DNA from 2 places in the Salmonella sp. A1325 genome. Region 1 is predicted to be linked to the other one. Evidence: predicted binding sites of a transcription regulator. Region 1 holds the regulator's gene; the other holds the start of a gene.
The links. The regulator Fur, encoded in region 1, represses iron uptake genes when iron is present. The targets are predictions, from matches to a motif close to ATAATAATGAGAACNACTATCAA.
Positions count from the first base shown of each region.

Region 1 (5,609 bases):
AATACGCAGGCTTTGGCGGTAATACGTTCGCTACCCGCCAGCGCTGCCACGAATTCGCCGTCATGAAGTTCAAGCGCGTGAACCGGCGTGTTATAGCGAATCTGTACGCCCAGCCGTTCGGCGCTACGGTAATAGGCATTGACGAGCGCTTTCCCTCCGCCCATAAAAAACGCATTGGTGCGCGCAACGTGGAGCGCCCCAGATAGCGGCGGTTGAAAGTTAACGCCATGTTTGCGCATCCAGTCGCGGCATTGCGAAGAGGTGCGAATGACCAGCCGCGCCAGCGCCTCGTTGGTGTTGCCGTCGGTGACTCGCCACAGATCCTGCCAGAATTCCTCTTCAGGATAGCTTTCTACCAGCACATCCTGCGGCGCATCATGCATACAGCGCAGGTTTCGTGTGTGCTGAGAATTTCCGCCGCGCCATTCTCGCGGGGCAGCCTCCAGCAGCAGAACCGATGCGCCCGCTTCCCGTGCGGTCAGGGCGGCGCATAATGCGGCATTGCCTCCGCCTATCACCAGTACATCAACCATCTTATACTCCCGTACCATTTAACTATTTGTTAAATTTGTAATTGAAATGTATACGGATAAATAAGCGGCGCGCTATCAGGTAGCGCTAAACAGGGGTTTAGTAAGCGTAAAGGGTTGCGCCTGGCCATTCACCAGCGTCGACTAACTGACGCATAACTTTGGTAAGGACTACTCTGGCGGCAAGGCCGGCGGGCGTCAGTTCATCATCCGACAGGCTGACTAAAAAATTGGGGCGGCTGAGTACCGGATTATGGACGCCGATCACGCGTAGCGCGTCGTTATCCAGATGAGAAATCGCCGCGCCGGGCTGCAACGTGGCGCCAAGACCGTCGCGCACGGCGCGCATCAACAACGCCAGGCCGTCAATTTCCGCGACGATTTCAACGTTAAGCGCATGTTCCTGGCAGACAGCGTCCAGCCTGCCGCGCAGCCCGTGTCCCTGGCTTGGCATAATGAGCGGAATGCCTGCCAGTTGTTCAGGTGTGATCGGGTTATCAGGAAGCGCCGCCAGCAGGGCATGGGAGCCAATCAGAAAAAGCTGTTCTTCAAGGATCGGTCTGGCGCTCCAGCGCAGGATTTTATCTTTTTGAAAAACAACGGCTAAATCAATCTGGCGGGTATTGATCATTCTTTCCAGATTACCGGACAAGCTTTCCACCACATGCAGTCGGACATCGGCATAGTTTTCCTGCATGGCATGGATAAACGGTATACCCAGTATGGAGGCGGTACTGGGGGCCATTCCTACGCTCACATGACCGGAAAGGCGCGCTTCTCTGGCGGCGAGAATCGCGTCGTCGGCATGACGCAGGGCGAGTTGCGCCTGCGAATAAAAGGCCAGCCCGGCGTTGGTTGGCGTTACGCCGCGCGAAGTGCGCTGCAGCAGACGGATGGCAAGCTCGTTTTCCAGACGGGACATCTGTTGACTTAATGCTGAAACGCCAATATCAAGATCCTGCGCGGCGCTGCCCATACTGCCGGTTTCAATAATACGCACGAAATAGCGTAACTGGCGAAGCTCCATTCCTGCTCTCCTGAGATGCGATAGCGTTTTTTACATTAAATCAACATCAAGCGGCAGGAAAGAGGAGGATATAAAAAAGCCAACCGGGCGGTTGGCTCTTCGAAAGATTTACACTTATTTAGTCGCGTCATCGTGCGCGTGCTCGTCTTCGCGGCAGTCTCCTTCAGCGCAGTGGCCGTAAAGATAGAGGCTGTGATTAGTTAAACGAATACCGTGTTTCGCCGCAATTTCACGCTGGCGCGCTTCAATAGAGTCATCACTAAATTCAATCACTTTTCCGCAGTCAAGGCAGATAAGATGGTCGTGATGATGCTGTTGCGTCAGTTCAAAAACGGATTTACCGCCTTCAAAATTATGGCGGGTCACGATACCGGCATCGTCAAACTGGTTCAGCACACGGTATACGGTTGCCAGACCGATTTCTTCACCCATGTCGATCAGGCGTTTGTATAAATCTTCCGCACTGACGTGATGGTTATCTGGTTCCTGAAGAACTTCCAGAATTTTTAAACGAGGAAGCGTTACTTTCAGGCCAGCCTTCTTTAATGCGGTATTGTTGTCAGTCATGCGGAATCTGTCCTGTTGCTAAACGATTCACTTCATTAGAGAAGTGACAGAAATTGCACTCAAGATAATGCGTATCATTATAGGACTGCCATGCCGAAATGAAAACCGCAAGTCTCTCGCAGATGTTAATAAAACTGTGGTTTTGCCTGCAAATTTTGGCGCCACCTGATTACACCCGGACATTGTACAGGGATGGGTGCGAAAGTTACAAATTTGTAGCAATTATTTTGATTGGTCTTGTCTATTGATGCGGCGCAGATATAACGCTGCGCCGCATAAGATTAGGCGTTGAGGATGTCGTCGAGGTGCAATTCAGCTGAAACTTGCTTAACCCATTTTTCAACACGCTCGGCGGTCAGCTCAGGCTGACGGTCTTCGTCAATCGCCAGGCCGACAAAATGATCGTCGTCAGCCAGACCTTTAGAGGCTTCAAAATGATAGCCTGCGGTTGGCCAGTGACCCACAATCGTGGCGCCGCGCGGCTCAATAATGTCGCGAATCGTGCCCAGCGCATCACAGAAGTATTCCGCGTAGTCTTCCTGATCGCCACAGCCAAACAGCGCCACCAGCTTACCGTTAAAGTCAATCTCTTCGAGAGTCGGGAAGAAGTCATCCCAGTCACATTGCGCTTCGCCATAGTACCAGGTTGGGATGCCCAGCAGCAGAATGTCATACCCTTCCAGGTCTTCTTTACTGCTTTTTGCAATGTCATGCACATCGGCAACGTCTTTACCAAGCTGTTTTTGAATCATTTTTGCGATATTTTCGGTATTACCGGTGTCGCTGCCGAAAAAGATGCCAGTGATTGCCATGAGTAAAATAACCTCTTGAAACTTATTGAAATGGTGGTGGCGAATTGCCCACGGATAAGGGCAATCATAGCAGAACAGGCAGATATGCGGAAACAGCAATCACGCGGGACTGCACGCTCTGCTACACGAAATATGAAACAAAACTTATTTTCAGACTAAACCCTGGCCGCGCAGCGCCATAAGCTGCTTCATTAATATTTCTTCAATGAGCTCGCTGCGGCTAATGTTGCGCGCTTCGGCCAGCTCATTCAGCGCGTCAACCGCTTGTGCGTTGAGTTTTAATTCGACACGCTTGAGGCCACGAACTTTGTCGCGTTTTAACTGGTTGCGCTTGTTGATGCGTAACTGTTCATCGCGCGAAAGCGGATTCGTTTTAGGTCGTCCCGGGCGACGCTCGTGCGCGAACAGATCTAATGTCGTACGGTCCGTTTGTTCTTTGGCCATGATTTTGGTGACTTCGGGGGAAACAATCAGCCAGGCTTATGCCCGGATGGATAGCGCGCCATCATACATCAGCGAGGAAGCGACGCCAACGCCCGCGCGCGTAATCGCGCACAGGCGATGAGTTTTTAATCAGTTAGCGTTTATCGTGCAGATAACGGCGGATGGCGCGCAGAACCGCCTCTGGTTTTTCGGCATGTACCCAGTGGCCCGCGCCGGCGATCACATGTGCGCGCGCCAAAGGGAATTGCGCCAGCAGCGCGTCGCGGTACGCTTCGGTCACGTAGGGCGAGTTACCGCCTGGAATAAACAGCGCCGGATGTTCCCAGGGCGGAATGGTTTCCCAGCCGACGATATGCGGATACTGCTCCCATAATACCGGAACATTAAAACGCCATTCGCCTTCAGCCCAGGATTTTAACAGAAACTGGATCACGCCTTCTTCGTTGAGGTGCTGGCGCATAATCCCTGCCGCCTGTTGGCGGGATGTCGCATCGGATTCGCTGACGGCGTTAATGGCCGCGAAAATGCGATCGTGGCGGCGAACGTGATAATCCACGGGGGCGATATCAATCGCGACCAGACGATCGATGCGATCGGGCGCCAGCGCCGTCAGCGCCATTACCGCTTTTCCGCCCATGGAATGACCAATAAACGTCGCTTTTTCAATCTGCTGCGCGTCAAGCGTATCCAGAAGATCCTGGGCCATTGCCGGATAATCCATGACCGGATCGCGCGGCGATAAACCATGATTGCGCATATCGACCTGAATAATGTCGTGATCGGTCACCAGATCGCGCGCCAGTACGCCGAGGTTGTCCAGGCTGCCAAACAGGCCATGAACGAGAACGATGGGGGAATTATTGTGCAGGTTTTGTGCAGATTGCGCTCGGATGTTTAATTTCATGGCAAAGTTCTTTTTTTCGCTCTGTCGGGTTAGGGTATTATGTTGACCATTCTGCCACTGGGCTGCAACCTCTAAGGTTTACTCCGAGTTTTTTTGTCAGCCGGGCTTAACGCTATCCGCTGTTGGGATTTGTTCCTATAATCCCAATGACTTGTATTCAGCAAAGACATCGCACTGGATTAAGATGAAAACGATTGAAGTTGATGATGAACTCTATAGCTATATTGCCAGCCACACCAAGCATATCGGCGAGAGCGCATCCGACATTTTACGGCGTATGTTGAAGTTTTCCGCCACGACACAGCCAACGGCTTCAGCGGTGAAGGGGACGCCTGCGGCGCAACCCGTTGCCGAAGCGAAACCGGTTAACCCGGTAAAAGACAAAGTTCGCGCGATGCGTGAGCTGTTGTTGTCTGACGAATATGCCGAGCAGAAAAAAGCGGTCAACCGCTTTATGCTGATTCTGACTACACTCTATTCACTGGATCACCACGCGTTTGCGGAGGCGACGGAGTCGTTGCATGGCCGCACGCGCGTCTATTTTGCGGCGGATGAACAAACGCTGCTGAAAAATGGGAATCAAACTAAACCTAAGCACGTTCCCGGCACGCCGTACTGGGTGATCACCAACACCAACACCGGCCGTAAATGCAGCATGATCGAACACATCATGCAGTCAATGCAATTCCCGGCGGAATTGATTGAAAAGGTTTGCGGAACAATTTAATCCTTGCATTAGAAGGACCAGGCAATGGCAATCCACAACCGCGCAGGACAACCCGCGCAACAGAGTGATTTGATTAACGTCGCCCAACTGACGGCGCAGTATTATGTACTGAAACCGGAGGCAGGGAATGCAGAACATGCCGTGAAATTTGGCACTTCCGGCCATCGCGGCAGCGCAGGTCGTCACAGTTTCAACGAACCGCATATTCTGGCGATCGCCCAGGCGATTGCTGAAGAGCGGGCGAAGAATGGCATTACCGGCCCCTGCTATGTGGGGAAAGACACCCATGCGCTCTCGGAACCGGCCTTCATTTCCGTGCTGGAAGTGCTGGCGGCAAACGGCGTAGACGTTATCGTGCAGGAAAATAATGGCTTCACGCCAACGCCTGCCGTGTCAAATGCTATCCTGGTCCATAACAAAAAAGGCGGCCCGCTGGCTGATGGTATTGTCATTACGCCGTCGCACAACCCGCCGGAAGATGGCGGTATTAAATATAATCCGCCCAATGGTGGCCCGGCGGACACCAACGTCACTAAAGTGGTAGAAGATCGCGCCAATGCGCTGCTGGCGGATGGCCTGCAAGGCGTTAAGCGCATCT
Region 1 is NZ_JAMLWO010000003.1:431,629-437,237, forward strand. It holds gene tcuA (FAD-dependent tricarballylate dehydrogenase TcuA) at 1-533, opposite strand, end outside; gene tcuR (tricarballylate utilization LysR family transcriptional regulator TcuR) at 631-1,557, opposite strand; gene fur (ferric iron uptake transcriptional regulator) at 1,672-2,124, opposite strand; partial or broken gene NAZ64_RS09050 (fur leader peptide) at 2,117-2,202, opposite strand; gene fldA (flavodoxin FldA) at 2,406-2,936, opposite strand; gene ybfE (LexA regulated protein) at 3,087-3,380, opposite strand; gene ybfF (esterase) at 3,514-4,284, opposite strand; gene seqA (replication initiation negative regulator SeqA) at 4,469-5,011, shown strand; gene pgm (phosphoglucomutase (alpha-D-glucose-1,6-bisphosphate-dependent)) at 5,036-5,609, shown strand, end outside.

Region 2 (5,609 bases), on a different contig from region 1:
TGGCGGAAAAAGGAATTCGTGTGAATATTGTCGCGCCTGGTCCTATCTGGACAGCGCTGCAAATTTCCGGCGGTCAAACACAGGATAAAATTCCGCAGTTTGGTCAGCAGACGCCAATGAAGCGGGCCGGCCAACCGGCAGAGCTGGCGCCGGTGTATGTCTATCTGGCAAGCCAGGAATCCAGTTACGTTACCGCAGAAGTGCACGGCGTGTGCGGCGGGGAGCATTTAGGCTAACGCATGAAGTCGATTAAGATGGCGCACTTCTGTTACGCAAGGCGCCATCTTAGGCAATAAAAAAGCCGGGTGGCGACTTCGCCTTACCCGGCCTACAGCATCAGCAGAATACTTATTTCGCTTTCGCGGTCTCTTCGCCGACCAGACCAATCTTGAGATAGCCCGCCTGATGCAGCATATCCATCACTTTCATCAGAGTTTCATACTCTACGGTTTTATCCGCGCGGAAGAAAATCGTAGTATCCTTTTTCCCTTCCGTCAGGGCCGTTAGCTCGGCAATCATCGTATCATCCGTCACCGGATCGTTACCGATAAACATGGTGTTATCCGCTTTCACCGACAGATAAACCGGTTTTTCCGGACGCGGCTGTGGCGTACTGGTAGAAGCGGGCAGATTCACCTTGACGTCTACCGTCGCCAGCGGCGCAGCCACCATAAAGATAATCAGCAGAACCAACATGACATCGATAAACGGCGTCACGTTGATTTCATGCATTTCGCCGTTGTCATCCAGGTTCTCGTTAAGACGCATTGCCATGACGCATTACCCTACCCGTAATTTCTGCGCGGCGCGTACCGGCTGCGCACTGGCGCTCGCATTCAGATCGAGATCGCGGCTTTGCAGCAGCAATACCTGCGCCGCCACGTCGCCCAGCGTCGCTTTGTAACTGCCTATCTGACGTGCGAAGATGTTGTAAATGACGACCGCCGGGATCGCGGCTACCAGCCCAATCGCCGTCGCCAGCAGCGCTTCCGCAATACCAGGAGCAACCACCGCCAGGTTGGTGGTCTGCGTTTGCGCAATACCGATGAAGCTATTCATAATGCCCCATACAGTGCCAAACAACCCGACGAAGGGGGAAATGGCGCCGATCGTCGCCAGATAACCGTTGCCTCGTCCCATGTAGCGGCCAACTGCCGCGACGCGACGTTCCAGACGAAAGCCGGTACGTTCTTTAATCCCTTCGTTATCTTCGCTGCCCTGAGAGAGTTCCAGTTCATTCTGCGCTTCATTGATGAGCTGTGCGCTGAGGCTTTTTGCGCTGAAACCTGCCGCAATGTCGGAAGCCTGATCTAAGGAGCGCGCATCGGCTAATTGCAGTTGTTCGCGCTTTAAGCGGCGCTTTTGAGTGAAAAATTCAACGCTTTTACTGAAGAAGATAGCCCAGGTGACGACTGACGCCAGAATCAGACCAATCATCACGCACTTCACGACAATATCGGCGTGCTGATACATACCCCAGACGGAGAGATCCGTCTGCATCAAATTATTACCCACTCTGTATCTCCAGGACGCAAATCACAAAATCTGAGCATAATAATATCAAAACGGCGTCGAATTGATAGTCGTTCTCATTACTATTTACATACTGCCGCACCTTTACTGCTTTTTCTTTGCGCTTACGCATTAAAAAAGCCACCTGTTTTTATTTTGGCAAAATTTTCATCTGTATCACACGTCGCCAGGGTGCAGATGGTTATATTCATGCTAGTTTAGACATCCAGACGGTTAAAATCAGGAAACGCAACATGACGGATAAACAGTTGGATACCAAACTGGTAAACGCAGGACGCAGCAAAAAATACACGCTTGGCTCAGTGAATAGTGTGATTCAACGCGCTTCTTCACTGGTGTTTGACACCGTCGAGGCCAAAAAACACGCTACCCGCAATCGCGCCAACGGCGAATTATTTTACGGACGCCGGGGAACGCTGACCCACTTTTCACTCCAGGAAGCCATGTGTGAACTGGAAGGCGGCGCCGGATGCGCGCTCTTCCCGTGCGGCGCGGCGGCGGTCGCCAACACCATTCTGGCATTCGTTGAGCAGGGCGACCACATCCTGATGACCAACACAGCCTATGAACCCAGCCAGGATTTCTGCAGCAAAATGCTCGGCAAACTGGGCGTGACGACAAGCTGGTTCGACCCGCTCATCGGCGCTGATATCACGCAACATATTCAGCCGAACACGAAAGTCGTTTTTCTGGAATCCCCCGGTTCTATTACCATGGAAGTACATGATATTCCGACCATTGTCAGTGCGGTCAGACGCGTCGCACCAGAAGCCGTCATCATGATTGATAATACCTGGGCGGCTGGCGTTCTGTTCAAAGCGCTGGAGTTCGATATTGATATCTCTATCCAGGCGGGCACTAAGTATCTGATTGGTCATTCTGATGCGATGGTCGGTACTGCCGTTGCAAATGCGCGCTGCTGGGAACAATTGCGGGAAAACGCCTATCTGATGGGGCAAATGCTCGACGCCGACACGGCTTATATGACCAGCCGCGGTCTGCGCACGCTCGGTGTCCGACTGCGCCAGCATCAAGAAAGCAGCCTCAAAATCGCCGCATGGCTGGCGAACCATCCTCAGGTCGCGCGCGTTAATCATCCGGCCCTGCCGGGTAGCAAAGGTCATGCCTTCTGGAAACGAGACTTTACAGGCAGCAGCGGCCTGTTCTCCTTTGTGCTCAATAAAAAGCTGACCGAGGCAGAATTATCAGCCTATCTGGATAACTTTTCGCTGTTCAGTATGGCCTACTCCTGGGGAGGCTACGAATCGCTGATTATTGCTAATCAGCCGGAACAGATCGCCGCGATTCGTCCCGCAGGCGGCGTAGATTTTACCGGTACGCTGGTTCGGGTGCATATTGGTTTAGAGAGTGTTGATGATTTGATCGCTGATTTAGCCGCCGGCTTCGCCAGAATTGTGTAAAGTTGCCGGGGATGGACATATATGCAGACAATTTCCGTGGAAAAGTCTGCGTTTGTTGCGTCCGGGATCAAGGCATCCCGGACGATTCAGGAGTACAATAGGCAGATAAAAGCGTAAATGCTGTTCCACAGGAAAGTTCATGGCTGTCATTCAAGATATTATCGCTGCGCTCTGGCAACATGATTTTGCCGCGCTGGCGAATCCACACGTTGTTAGCGTCGTCTACTTTGTCATGTTCGCCACGCTATTTTTAGAAAACGGTCTGCTGCCAGCGTCATTCTTACCCGGCGATAGTCTGCTACTACTGGCAGGCGCGTTGATCGCCCAGGATGTGATGCATTTTTTGCCGACGATTGGCATTCTCACCGCCGCGGCCAGTCTCGGCTGCTGGCTAAGTTATATCCAGGGACGCTGGCTCGGTAATACGCGTACCGTCAAAGGCTGGCTGGCGCAGCTTCCGGCAAAATATCATCAGCGCGCCACCTGCATGTTTGACCGTCACGGTTTGTTAGCGTTGCTTGCCGGGCGCTTTCTGGCGTTTGTCCGCACTCTGCTGCCAACAATGGCGGGTATTTCCGGCCTGTCCAACCGCCGGTTTCAGTTTTTTAACTGGTTAAGCGGCCTGCTGTGGGTGACTGTCGTGACCAGCTTCGGCTACGCGCTCAGTATGATCCCGTTTGTTAAGCGCCATGAAGACCAGGTAATGACATTTTTAATGATCCTTCCCGTCGCGCTACTGGTCGCCGGGCTGTTAGGTACGCTGGTCGTGGTGATTAAAAAGAAATACTGTAACGCCTGACGTATCCATAATCGGCCAGGATGGCCCGGTTACGCTTCGTTGACCCGTGGCGGGATGCCCCACTTAGCTCCCTTGCATTGTCCGCATTCTTGCCGCATCTTCGCCCGGCGTAACGCCAAAATAACGTTTAAACTCCCGGCTAAACTGCGATGCGCTCTCATAGCCGACCCGCATCGCCGCGGCGCTGGCCTTCATACCGTCGTGAATCATCATCATTCGCGCTTTATGCAGTCGGTAGCTTTTTAAATACTGCAACGGCGAGGTGCTGGTGACCGCCTTAAAATTATGGTGAAACGCCGACACGCTCATGTTCGCTTCTGCCGCCAGTTGCTCAACATTCAGGTTCTCGGTGTATTTCATTTCGATCTGTTTAAGTACGCGACTGATCAGGCTAAAGTGCGTCTGGCGACTAACCAGTGCAAGCAGCGCCCCGCCGCGCGGTCCCATCAGCACATGATAAAGAATTTCGCGAATAATCTGTTTTCCCAGAATCCGCGCATCCAGCGGGCGCTCCATCACATCCAGCAATCTTTCCACCGCACATAAAATCTCGTCCGACAGCGTGGCGGAGTTAATCCCACTGGCCGCCATCGGCAACTGGAAACGCTCATCTTCGCCAATGTCCATGAGCAACTCTTGCAGTTGCAGCACATCAATGTCGAGCCGAATACCGGCCAGCGGTACCTCCGGCGTCGCCCAGGTCTCGCATTCAAAAGGGAGCGGCACGGTCAGTAAGAGATATTCATTAGCGTCATAACGAAACTTGCGCTTGTTAATATAGCCAATTTTATGGCCGGAAAAGAGAAATATGATGCCAGGCTGATACATGACCGGCGTGCGCGGCCCCGGTTCAACACCATACAACAGACGAATGCCCGCCAGCCGCTCGCTGATTATTTTATCATTATTTTTTAAATGATTAATTTTATCCGCCAACTGTAAGCAAATTGCTTCACGATTCATAACGCGCCATTTTTTCATCAAATTCACTCCGCTGGATTGTGCGCATTTTTAGCGATTTTCTCCAGCATTCTGGAGAAATAGGCAAAACATTGGCAGAAATGTGCATTGAGAGACATCCCTCACAAGACCACAATGATGACCATCAGGCAGACAGCCGCCTGCCCTCTTTTTACCCACATAAGGGAATGAGCAATGAACAATTTCAAATTACATACCCCTACCCGCATTCTGTTTGGTAAAGGCGCTATCGTCGATCTCCGCGATCAGATCCCGCAGGACGCCCGCGTGCTGATTACCTATGGCGGCGGTAGCGTGAAAAAGACCGGCGTACTGGCGCAAGTTCAGGAAGCGTTAAAAGGACTGGATGTTCGGGAGTTTGGCGGTATTGAACCGAACCCGTCCTATGAAACGCTGATGAAGGCCGTGCAGCTTGTGCGCGACGAAAATATTACCTTCCTGCTGGCCGTTGGCGGCGGTTCCGTACTGGACGGCACCAAATTTATCGCCGCAGCGGCGCAGTATACGGACGGCGTCGATCCGTGGCACATTCTGGAAACTGGCGGTACTGAGATTCGTAGCGCAATCCCGATGGGGTCTGTGCTGACCCTACCGGCAACCGGCTCAGAATCGAACGCCGGCGCAGTCATTTCCCGTAAAACCACTGGCGACAAACAGGCCTTCCACTCCTCGTTCGTGCAACCGGTCTTTGCCGTACTGGACCCGGTCTACACCTATACATTGCCGCCGCGCCAGGTTGCGAACGGCGTCGTGGATGCTTTCGTCCATACCGTTGAGCAGTACGTCACTTACCCGGTTAACGGCAAAATTCAGGATCGTTTCGCCGAAGGCATTTTACTCACACTGATCGAAGAAGGTCCCAAAGCGCTGCAAGA
Region 2 is NZ_JAMLWO010000002.1:470,705-476,313, forward strand. It holds gene NAZ64_RS06195 (SDR family oxidoreductase) at 1-236, shown strand, start outside; gene exbD (TonB system transport protein ExbD) at 349-774, opposite strand; gene exbB (tol-pal system-associated acyl-CoA thioesterase) at 781-1,515, opposite strand; gene metC (cystathionine beta-lyase) at 1,767-2,954, shown strand; gene yghB (DedA family general envelope maintenance protein YghB) at 3,094-3,753, shown strand; gene NAZ64_RS06220 (AraC family transcriptional regulator) at 3,817-4,716, opposite strand; gene yqhD (alcohol dehydrogenase) at 4,909-5,609, shown strand, end outside.
Region 2: the regulator Fur is predicted to act here: its motif matches at 1,577-1,599, upstream of exbB (tol-pal system-associated acyl-CoA thioesterase).